Regions from separate parts of the Variovorax sp. P5_A3 genome, predicted to be linked through region 2. Evidence: riboswitches for the same ligand, from Rfam matches in the RefSeq annotation. Region 2 holds a riboswitch; the other holds the start of a gene.

Region 1 (5,445 bases), on a different contig from region 2:
TCTTGTCGTACTTGTCGGTGAGCTGCCCCGCCGTGGCGGAAAACAGCAGGAAGGGCAGGATGAACAGCGCGCCGATCGCGAGCCCCGCCATGGCCGGCGGCATCCAGCTGAGTTGCAGCTGGTAGGTCACCATGACAGTGAACGCAAACTTGAACAGGTTGTCGTTGGCCGCGCCGGAGAACTGGGTCCAGAAGAAGGGCGCGAACCGGCGCTGCCCCAGCAGGGCGAACTGGTTGGCGTGCCCATGCGGGTCGGGCACGCTCGATGTGGAGGAAGACGCGTCGGCGGATGTGGTCATTCGTAAAGCCTTGCTGGCAGGTTTCCTCAAGCCGTCACGGTGGCGGCGCCCGGATTGTGCCGCAGCGTCTGCCGTTCCATGGTCTGCAAGGCGTGCAACACCGGGAGCGCCGCCAGCGCAGCCGTCAGGTGCTTGAGGGTGTGGCCCGACACGAGCTGATTCGTCGCTTCGAAGATCGTGTGGTCCGCAAGCTCGAGCATCTTGGCAAGCCCATAGAAGAAGATCACCCAGCCCAGCTTGAGACCGATCGCGCCCTTCGTGGGCTTTGTCATCGCCAGCGCCGCGATCAGTGTCATGCCGCCAAACTGAACCAGGGCCCACGGCAATGCGTTCCCGGTCTTGTGGCAGATAGCCGCCGCCAGCAGGCCGCCCACCAGCGTGAACCAGGCCGCGGGCCAGCCGGCACGCGAACTCACCCGCTCGCAGACCGCGAAGCCCACCAGCCCCGCGAAGGCGACGGCCATGCCGGCGCGGTCGGCCGCCAGCCGCATGCTGTCGGGTGCCAGATGGTAGAAGGCCGAACCCAGCGCCGTGAGGATCAGGCCTGCGAAGAACATCCAGGCGCAATCGAGCAAATTGACCGGCGGCTGCACCGCAGCCTGGGGCGGCACCGCCGCATCCTGGGCTTCCTCGTGCACCCGGTCCAGCCAATGGATCCAGCGCAGGCCCCAGAAGCCGATGGCGGCGAATGGCAGGTTGCTCAGCACGTCCATCGCATTCGGAAGGCCGTGCCAGGCCTGACCGTCGGCAAAGGCGTTCGGGCCGTATCCGGGCGCCGGTACCGACGGCCCGACGATCGCCGCCAGCAGGAGCAGCGCGAACAGCGTCAGCACGCAACGTTCGCGACTTGATAGGGACGACAGCGACATGGCGGAACTCCGGTGGTTGGCGTGGGACGGAATCTAGGTTGTCAACCCACCCGGAGGCATCGAAAATCGATACGGAGTACTTTTCCACCACTTCCGGTATCAACCGGCAATACCGCCCCCTCCATGAGCACCACCGTCGATCTGGTCCAGGCCCTCAAGAACGAACTCAAGAACGCCCACATGACCTACGCGGATCTCGCCAAGTCGCTGGACATGGCCGAGTCGAGCGTCAAGCGCATGCTCGCCAAGGGCGACATGCCGCTCACCCGGGTCGACGCCATCTGCCGCGCTCTCAAGATCGACTTCGCTGAGCTCGCCCGTCGGGTCGCGGATTCACAGCCGCTGCTCAAGGAACTGACGCTCGAGCAGGAAAAGGCGGTGGTCAAGGACAAGAAGCTGCTGCTGCTGGCCATCTGCGTGCTGAGCCAGTGGACGCTCGAGCAGATCGTCGGCGCCTACCGGATCACCGAGGCCGAGTGCATCGGCTACCTGGCCCAGCTCGACCGGATCGGCATCATTGAACTTCGTCCCCTGAACCGCTACCGGCTGAAGCTGGCCAAGACCTTCCGCTGGCGGCCGCACGGGCCGGTGATGGACTTTTTCCGGGAGAACGTGGTGCTCGACTACTACCGCGGCGGCTTCGACGGCCCCGCGGAAGGCCTCCTTTTGGTGCACGGGTCGATCAGCAAGTCGCTTGCCCCGGCCTTCCTGGACCGCCTGCAGCGCGTGGCGCAGGACTTCGCGCAGCAGCACCAGACCGACCAGAAGCTGTCGCCCAAGGAGCGGGAGGGCTACACCCTGTTGCTGGGCATGCGCAACTGGGAGTTCGAGCTCTTCACCCGCCTGCGGCGCGCCTGAGTGTGATGCAACACACGGAAACCGGTTTCCTATATAAAATCGTGGGCTGCAGAAAAGTGGACGCCTTGACGTCCCACCGACGGCGCAAACTCCCATGAACGCTCAGGTGAACCGCACGCACAGTGGTTCGGGCACTGCTTCTTATTGATCAATCGCCGACTGGAGAGACGCCACGCCATGTGGCGCACCGAAGGAGCAAGTCCGCTGCAGGTCGCACTGGATGAATCTCTCAGGTAACAGAGACAGGGGGAGCGGCAGTCTGAACCCCGGGTGACGGCCGCTTCGCACAGTGAGCACCAACGCCCGCCGTTCATGCCATCCCAAAAGGATTCGGACATGCGCGTGGTTGTACTCGGCGCCGGCTTGCTCGGTGTCACCTCGGCCTATTACCTTCAGCAACTGGGCCATGAAGTGATCGTGGTCGACCGGCATGCGACGCCGGCGGCCAAGGCGCGGGGGCGTGCCGCGCCGACCGCCGACGCGTCCGGGCTGAAGCAGCCCGGATCCACGCCTGTCCACGCCGGACGCACACAAGGACAAGGCCGGTGGACCCGCCTGCGTGTGGGGTTGCGCCGCCGCATCGCCAGGCTGGTCGATCGCGCCATCGGTGCACCGCCCCAGCGCGACCCCGTCGAGCACCTTGTTCGCCTCGCCGCCTACAGTCGCAAGAGTGCGCGCATCCTGCGCGAAGAGGCCGGCCTGCCCCAGGGCGGGCGCATCGGAGGCCTGTTGAACCTGTTCACCGACGGCGCGGCCTTCAACAATCGCCTGGCTCGCGCCCCGCACTGGTCCGAACTCGGTTGCGAGGAACAACTCTTCTCGGCCGACGACGCGATCCGCATGGAGCCCGCGCTCCAGGCCATCCGCGAAAAGCTCGCAGGCGCCACCTACTCGGTCGAGGACCCGGCCCGCGATCCTGCGCAGTTCGCGGCAAGCCTGGTCTTCCTGTGCCGCGCCGCGGGGGTGCGTTTCCTGACCAAGCACACGGTGGTGTCGCTCAAGGAGCGTGACGGCCGCATCGACCGCGTCGAATTGCTCGATCCCCACGGCCGCTCCACCACGCTGCGCGCCCAGGCCTATGTGCTGGCGCTGGGCTCGTCGAGCGTCCAGCATGCGGAGTACCTGGGCGTCGACATGCCGCTGCGCTTCGTGCGCGAGTACATCGTCACGATACCGGTCAAGGATCCCGCCCGCGCGCCGCGCGTTGCGCTGCGTGATCGCCAGGGCAAGCTGCGCATCGACCGTGTCGAGACGCCGCAAGGCGACCATCTGCGCGTCACCGCCACGGTTCGTGCCGGCCTCGACGAAGAAAGCGAACCCGATTCGGACCGCTTCAATGCAATCCTGAAGCGCGTCGAGATACTGCTCCCCGGAGCGGGCGACCTGGCGCACGCATCCCTCGCCACGGAGATGCACGCCGTGAGCAAGACGCGCCTGCCGATGATCGGCAAGACGCGCCTCCCCAACCTCTTCCTGAACACGGCACCCGGTACGCCGAGCTGGATCAATGCCCTCGGAGCGGGCAAGTCCATCGCCCGCATCGTCAGCGGCCTGCGCCCCGAACTCCAGTTCGCCTTCAGGGGCTTGTAGCTTTCAAGGCCGTCGGCGCCTACAATCGCCGCACTGCAGGAGAGCGGGTCGCGCAAGCGGCCCCACCGAAGGCGCAAACTCCCATAAACGCTCAGGTCGGCTCGCAAGACGGGCCTGTACTGCACCAACTGTCATAGCCGTCTGGAGAGCCATCACCCCATGTGAGCGTGATGCACCGAAGGAGCAAACCCGTTGCGGGCGCAACGGGTGAATCTCTCAGGTACCGAGGACAGGGGGAGCGGCAACTTGGACGTCGGTCCGGTTGCTATATCTTTTCAGCTTCCGATACCGATCCGTCCAAGCGCTGCAACCTTCGAAGGTGCTTGAAATGCGCGTGATCGTTCTTGGCGCCGGCCTGCTCGGCGTGACCTCGGCCTACTACCTCCAGCAACTCGGCCACGAAGTGACCGTCATCGACCGGCAGGCCACGCCGGCCGCCGAAACCAGCTTCGCCAACGGCGGGCAGATTTCGGTGAGCCACGCCGAACCCTGGGCCAATCCGGGGGCACCCCTCAAGGTGCTGCAATGGCTCGGCAAGGAAGATGCCCCCCTGCTCTTCCGCATTCGCGCCGACATGCGGCAATGGCTGTGGGGCCTGCAGTTCCTGTGCGAATGCACGCCGGCCCGCACCCGCCACAACATCGAGCAGATCGTTCGGCTCGGCACCTACAGCCGCGACACGTTGCAGCAACTGCGCCGCGACACCGGCATCGGCTACGAGCAGCGCACGCAGGGCATCCTGCACTTCTACACCACACAAAAAGAGTTCGACGCTGCCCTCGAGCCCGCCGAACAGATGCGCGCCCTGGGCTGCGATCGCCAGGTGATTTCGGCCGACGAGGCCGTGAAGATCGAGCCTGCGCTGGCCCACATCCGCCCGCAGCTCGCAGGGGCTACCTACACAGCCGAGGACGAATCGGGCGACGCCAATCGCTTCGCACGCGAACTCGTGAAGCTGGCAACGGCGGCCGGCGTCAAGTTCCTCATGAGCCACACCGTGACGGCGCTGCGCGAGGCTGGCGGCAGCATCGACCACGTCGAAGCCACCGACAGCGAAGGCCGCTTCCAGCGCATCCGCGGCGATGCTTTCGTGCTCGCGATGGGCTCACTCAGCCCGCTCTATGCGGCGCCGCTCGGCATCCGACTGCCCATCTATCCGGCCAAGGGCTACTCGGTCACGTTGCCTGTAAAGGACGCGTCGAAGGCGCACCAGGTCTCGTTGACCGACGATGAGTACAAGCTGGTGTTCTCGCGCTACACCTCCGAGTCGGGCGACCGGTTGCGGATTGCCGGGACGGCCGAATTCAACGGCTATGACCGCGACCTGAACCGCGTGCGCTGCGAGGCGATCGTGAGGCGCGTCGAAGAACTGTTCCCGGGCGCGGGCGATGCCGAAAACGCCCAGTTCTGGACCGGCCTTCGCCCCGCGACGCCGAGCAACGTTCCACTCATCGGCGGGACGAAACTGCCGAACCTGTTCCTGAACACCGGCCACGGCACGCTCGGATGGACGCATGCCTGCGGCTCAGGCAAGTCGATCGCCCGCATCGTGAGCGGTCTGGCGCCGGAAGTCGACTTCGCGTTCACCGGCCTGCGCGCGAACACCTCACCCGCGTTGCAGCCCGCCTGAACGGCAGGCGCTCAGTCGTTGCTGGTGAACACCGTCAAGACGCCGGTGTAACCGTAGAGGTGGCTCCGCGCGATCTCGCCGGCCGCGAAGAAGCCGACCAGCGGGACGTCGCCCAGCGCGTGACGCACGATCTGCAATTCCGCCCCCGGCGCACCGAAGTGCGGGCCGCCGCGGCCGGAGCAGCTCACGTACACGGCCCC
Region 2 (5,445 bases):
CATCGCAAACTGCAGAGCGCGAACCACCCGCATCGAGAAGCAGATCGAACTCTGGTACGCATAGCGCTCCCATCCAGCCCAGAAGCCACCCGGCCCCAGTGAGATGACCGAGCCCAGCACCCCGCCCCGTCGCGCCAGTTCGAGCACCAGGCGAGCGCCCAATGAACTGCCGACCGCATCGGTTCCCACCAGATCGTGCTCCCACAGGAACTGGGCGACCGCGCTGGCGAGCGTGCGCACCGACACCTCCCCTGCGAGCGGGGGACTCTTGCCGAAACCCGGCAGGTCGATCGCGACCACGGCACGCTCGGCGGCAAGCGGATTCAGCACGGTCTGCCATGAGCGCCAACTGCTGCCGAGGCCGTGAATGAGCAACAGAGGCTTCCCTTCACCGCGTCGGACATAGTTGATCTGCACGTGTTCAGTTTGCATTCACACAGTGCGCCGACACATCAGCCTGCCGCACGAGCCGCTGTAGGAGAACGAGCCCCTCGCCACCACCACCACCACCGATACACTGGACCGATGCTTTCACTGCGCCACCCCTGGCTCGTCACCTGCCGGGGCCTGCTCTGCCTGGGGCTGCTCTGCGCCGTCGCGTTCGCCCACGCGCAGGAACAGGGATTGCGCATCGGTTCCAAGCGCTTCACCGAGTCGTACATCCTGGCGGAGGTCCTGGCCCAGACCGCCGCGCCCGAAATGCCGACACCGCCCGTGGTCCGGCAAGGGCTCGGCAACACCGCGATCGTCTACGAGGCCCTGCGCTCCGGGAGCATCGATCTCTATGCCGAGTACACCGGCACGATCGCGCTGGAGATCCTGAAGGGCTCCCAGTCGATGTCGCGCGAAGCGATGAACGCGGCCCTCGCGCCGCTGGGGCTGGGTGTCGCGATTCCGCTGGGCTTCAACGACGGCTATGCGCTCGCCATGCGAGCGGCCGATGCGGACCGGCTCGGCATTCGCACGCTGAGCGACCTGGCAAGCCATCCTGACCTCAAGCTCGGCCTGTCGAATGAGTTCATCGGCCGCGCGGACGGGTGGCAGGGTCTCGCTGCGCGCTACGGATTCAAGCAGACGCCCACCGGCCTCGACCACGGACTCGCGTACGAAGCGATCGGCGCCAGGCAGATCGACGTGATCGACATCTACACCACCGACGCCAAGATCGATCACCTGGGCCTGCGCGTCCTGCAGGACGACCGCGGCTACTTCCCGCGCTATGACGCCGTGGTGCTGTATCGGCTCGACGTGCCCACGCGCTGGCCGACAGCATGGGCGGCGCTGCAGAAGCTCGAAGGCCGCATCGACGAACGCGCCATGATCGCGATGAATGCGCGTGCGGAACTGCAAGGCGTCGCCTTCGACGTGGTCGCCCGCGACTTCCTCGCACAAGGCCACGCCGCCCCTGCGGATGCGGCTTCGCGCGGCTTCGTCGCCAAGCTGTTCGGCCCCGACCTGGGCCGGCTCACGCGGCAGCACCTGATGCTCGTCCTGGTCTCGGTCGGGGTGGCGATCCTCATCGCGGTGCCAGTCGGGATCCTCGTGTTTCCGCACTTGCGGGCGCGCGCGCTGGTCCTGGGTCTCACGGGGCTCTTGCAGACCATCCCCTCGCTGGCGCTGCTCGCGGTGCTGATCTCGCTGATCGGGGCGATCGGCACGCTGCCTGCGCTGGTCGCGCTCACGCTCTATGCATTGCTGCCCATCATGCGCAACACGGTCACCGGCTTGACCGAGGTTCCCGCAGGACTGCGACAGGCAGCCACCGCGCTCGGCATGACGGGCGGGCAGAGCCTGCGCGCGGTGCTATTGCCGCTGGCGCTGCCCACCTTGCTGGCCGGCGTGCGAACGGCGACCACCATCGCCATCGGCACCGCAACCATCGCGGCCTTCGTCGGAGCGGGCGGCTTCGGCGAACGCATCGTGACCGGGCTCGCACTCAACGACCGCGAACTGCTGATGGCCGGCGCGGTCCCCGCCGCCGTGCTGGCGCTGCTGAGCGAGGCCCTGTTCGAGACCATCGAATACCTGATGCGCCGGCGCACGCAAACCTGAATCCGTCCAACCGGAGGATCTCTCGCCCAATCCCTTACACTCGGCCGGTCAGGAGAGAGCCCCGCGACAGCGGTGCCGCCGAAGGCGCAGGTCCCCTCATCACAAGGGCCCGAACGCTCAGGCAAAAGGACTGACGAGGCGCTCTTTCACACGGGGCGTTTCCTTGCTGGAGAGAGGCGGCCCGTCACTACGTCGGAGGGCCGTCCACCGAAGGAGCAAACCCCGATCGTGGGGCGAATCTCTCAGGTAAAGCGGACAGCAGGGGTGGCCCATGGCTCCGGTCATGGATCTGGACTGCCCCTTTGGAGAGTGCCTTGGCCTCCGCATCGACCAACGATCTTCTGAAGACACCGCTTCACACCCTGCACGTGGAGCTTGGCGCCCGCATGGTTCCCTTCGCGGGCTACTCGATGCCGGTGCAATACCCCGCCGGCCTGATGGCCGAGCACAAGCACACGCGCGAGGCCGCCGGCCTGTTCGACATATCCCACATGGGCCAGCTGCGCCTGGTCGGTCCCGACGCCGCGGCGGCCTTCGAGACCCTCATGCCGGTCGACGTGATCGGACTGGCGCCGGGCAAGCAGCGCTACGGCCTGCTGCTCAATGACGAGGGCGGCATCCTCGACGACCTGATGTTCTTCAACGAAGGCCACGACTCGCTGTTCGTGATCGTGAACGGCGCGTGCAAGGCGGCTGACATTGCGCACATCACGGCGAAGATCGGCCAGCGTTGCCAGGTCCTGCCGATGCCCGACCATGCCCTGCTGGCGCTGCAGGGGCCGCAGGCTGCGGCGACGCTGGCGCGTCTGTCGCCCGGCGTCGAGCGTTTCGTCTTCATGACCGGCGGCGCGGTCCAGATCGGCGGCCTGCCGGCCTTCGTCACACGCAGCGGCTACACGGGCGAAGACGGCTTCGAGATCTCGGTCGCGGCCAAGGATGCCGAAGCCCTGGCCCGCCTGCTGCTCGCACAACCTGAGGTCAAGCCCATCGGCTTGGGCGCGCGCAATTCGCTGCGGCTCGAAGCTGGACTCTGTCTCTACGGCAACGACATCGACGAGACCACGACGCCGGTCGAGGCTTCGCTCGGCTGGGCGATGCAGAAAGTGCGGCGCACCGGAGGCGCGCGCGAAGGCGGTTTTCCGGGTGCGGACAAGATCCTCGCCCAACTCACGGCCGCCAGCGGCACGGCAGGCCATCTCGACCACGAGACGCTGAAACGCAAGCGCGTCGGCCTGGTGGCGCTGGAGCGCGTTCCGGTGCGCGATGGCACGCTCCTTGAATCATTCGAAGGCCTTGCCATCGGCCAAGTGACCAGCGGCTTGCTCGGTCCGACGGTCGATCGGCCGGTGGCGATGGGGTACGTCGCGCTGGCCTATGCGGAGCCCGGCACGCGCATCCAGGGGATCGTTCGTGGCAAGCCTGTGCTCATGGAAGTGAGCACCATGCCTTTCGTCCCCGCCCGGTACTTCCGCGGCTGATTCCCCACTGACATTCTTTTTCCCCAAGGAGCTTCTTTCATGACGATCAAGTACACCAAGGACCACGAGTGGGTCAAAGAGGACGACGCAACCCTCGTGACCGTGGGCATCACGGTACATGCGCAGGACGCGCTGGGCGACGTGGTGTTCGTCGACCTGCCGGAAGTCGGCAAGACCTTCAACCAGGGCGAAGTCGCGGGCGTGGTCGAGTCGGTCAAGGCCGCAGCCGACGTGTACATGCCCGTCTCGGGCGAGATCACCGAAGTCAACGAGGCGCTACGCGCCGATCCGTCGCTCGCCAACAGCGCGCCGATGGACGCCGGCTGGTTCTTCAAGGTCCGGATCAGCGATGCGACCCAACTCGAAGCATTGCTGGACGAAACGGCCTACACGAAGTTCTCGGAAGAGAACTGATCCCTCACCGCCCCTCCTGCCTGACCCACCCATCACCTCCATGTCGACGCCCGTCCTGCCAACCCTCCCCTCGCTCGGCGAACTCGAGAACGCCGAGGAATTCATCGCTCGCCACATCGGCATCGAAGCCGGAGACGAGACGCGCATGCTGGCCGCCATCGGCTCGACGACGCGCGCCGAGCTGATCGACGGCATCGTGCCGCCGGCCATCCGCCGCAGCCGTCCGATGCGCCTGCCGGCGCCGGTGACGGAAGCCGACGCGCTGGCCGAACTCAAGGCCATCGCGGCGAAGAACAAGGTGGCGCGCAGCTTCATCGGCCAGGGCTACCACGGGACGCACACGCCCGGCGTGATCCTGCGCAACGTGCTGGAGAACCCCGCCTGGTACACGGCCTACACGCCCTACCAGGCCGAGATCTCGCAGGGCCGCATGGAGGCGCTGGTCAATTTCCAGACGATGGTCTGCGACCTGACCGGCATGGCCATCGCCAATGCGTCGATGCTCGACGAAGCCACGGCCGCCGCCGAGGCGATGACGCTGGCCAAGCGCAGCGTCAAGAGCAAGAGCAACGTCTTCCTGGTGTCGGGCGACTGCCATCCGCAGACCATCGAGGTCATCAAGACACGTGCCGCGCCGCTGGGCATCGAGGTCAAGGTCAGCACCGTGTCCGAGACCCTGCCGCACCTCATGGCGAGCAGCGAATTCTTCGGCGTGCTGGCGCAATACCCCGCCACCACCGGGCATGTGCACGACCTGCGTCCGCTCGCGGGCCACGCGCACCAGTTCGGCGCCGCCTTCTGCGTGGCGGCCGACCTGCTCGCGCTGACGCTCCTGGCGCCTCCCGGCGAATGGGACGCGGACATCGTCTGCGGCACCACCCAGCGCTTCGGCATGCCCATGTGCAACGGCGGCCCGCACGCGGCCTACCTGGCCTGCCGCGACGAGTACAAGCGCTCGCTGCCCGGCCGGATCGTCGGGGTGAGCGTCGACACGCACGGCGCGCCCGCCTACCGCCTCGCGCTACAGACGCGCGAGCAGCACATCCGCCGCGAGAAGGCCACCTCCAATATCTGCACCGCGCAGGTGCTTCCGGCCGTCGTCGCCAGCATGTACGCGGTCTATCACGGCCCGGAAGGGCTGCGGCGCATCGCGCAGCGCGTCGCGGCGCTCACCGCGGTGCTTGCGCAGGGGCTGGAGCAGATGGGCCGCGAGCTGGTCAATGCGACCGCCTTCGACACCGTCACCGTGAAAACCGGCGAGGACACCGCCAGGATCATCGAACGCGCCGAGGCGGCCAGCTTCAACCTGCGCCACCGCGTACAGAACCACCTGGGCATCTCGCTCGACGAGACCACGACGCGCGCCGACATCGAGACGCTGTGGGCCCTGTTCGTGCCCACGGGCAGGCCGATGCCGCGCTTCGATGACCTCGCGGGTCGCATCACGCCGCGCATTCCCGAGGACCTGCGCCGCACCAGCGACTTCCTCACGCACCCGGTG

What was found. Region 2 has a riboswitch for glycine ahead of gcvT (glycine cleavage system aminomethyltransferase GcvT). Riboswitches for the same ligand answer to the same signal wherever they lie in the genome.
Region 1: another riboswitch for glycine. It lies ahead of AC1D3B_RS16085 (FAD-dependent oxidoreductase); the one in region 2 lies ahead of gcvT (glycine cleavage system aminomethyltransferase GcvT).

The regions. Positions count from the first base shown of each region.
Region 1 covers NZ_JBFUKW010000009.1:62,080-67,524, forward strand. The annotation lists gene AC1D3B_RS16070 (MFS transporter) at 1-298, opposite strand, end outside; gene AC1D3B_RS16075 (hypothetical protein) at 325-1,167, opposite strand; gene AC1D3B_RS16080 (helix-turn-helix domain-containing protein) at 1,291-2,025, shown strand; glycine riboswitch at 2,175-2,281, shown strand; gene AC1D3B_RS16085 (FAD-dependent oxidoreductase) at 2,362-3,615, shown strand; glycine riboswitch at 3,642-3,737, shown strand; glycine riboswitch at 3,747-3,858, shown strand; gene AC1D3B_RS16090 (D-amino acid dehydrogenase) at 3,944-5,245, shown strand; gene AC1D3B_RS16095 (FIST signal transduction protein) at 5,257-5,445, opposite strand, start outside.
Region 2 covers NZ_JBFUKW010000019.1:77,977-83,421, reverse strand. The annotation lists gene AC1D3B_RS25000 (alpha/beta fold hydrolase) at 1-432, opposite strand, end outside; gene AC1D3B_RS24995 (ABC transporter permease/substrate-binding protein) at 526-2,052, shown strand; glycine riboswitch at 2,092-2,195, shown strand; glycine riboswitch at 2,209-2,321, shown strand; gene gcvT (glycine cleavage system aminomethyltransferase GcvT) at 2,367-3,530, shown strand; gene gcvH (glycine cleavage system protein GcvH) at 3,570-3,944, shown strand; gene gcvP (aminomethyl-transferring glycine dehydrogenase) at 3,985-5,445, shown strand, end outside.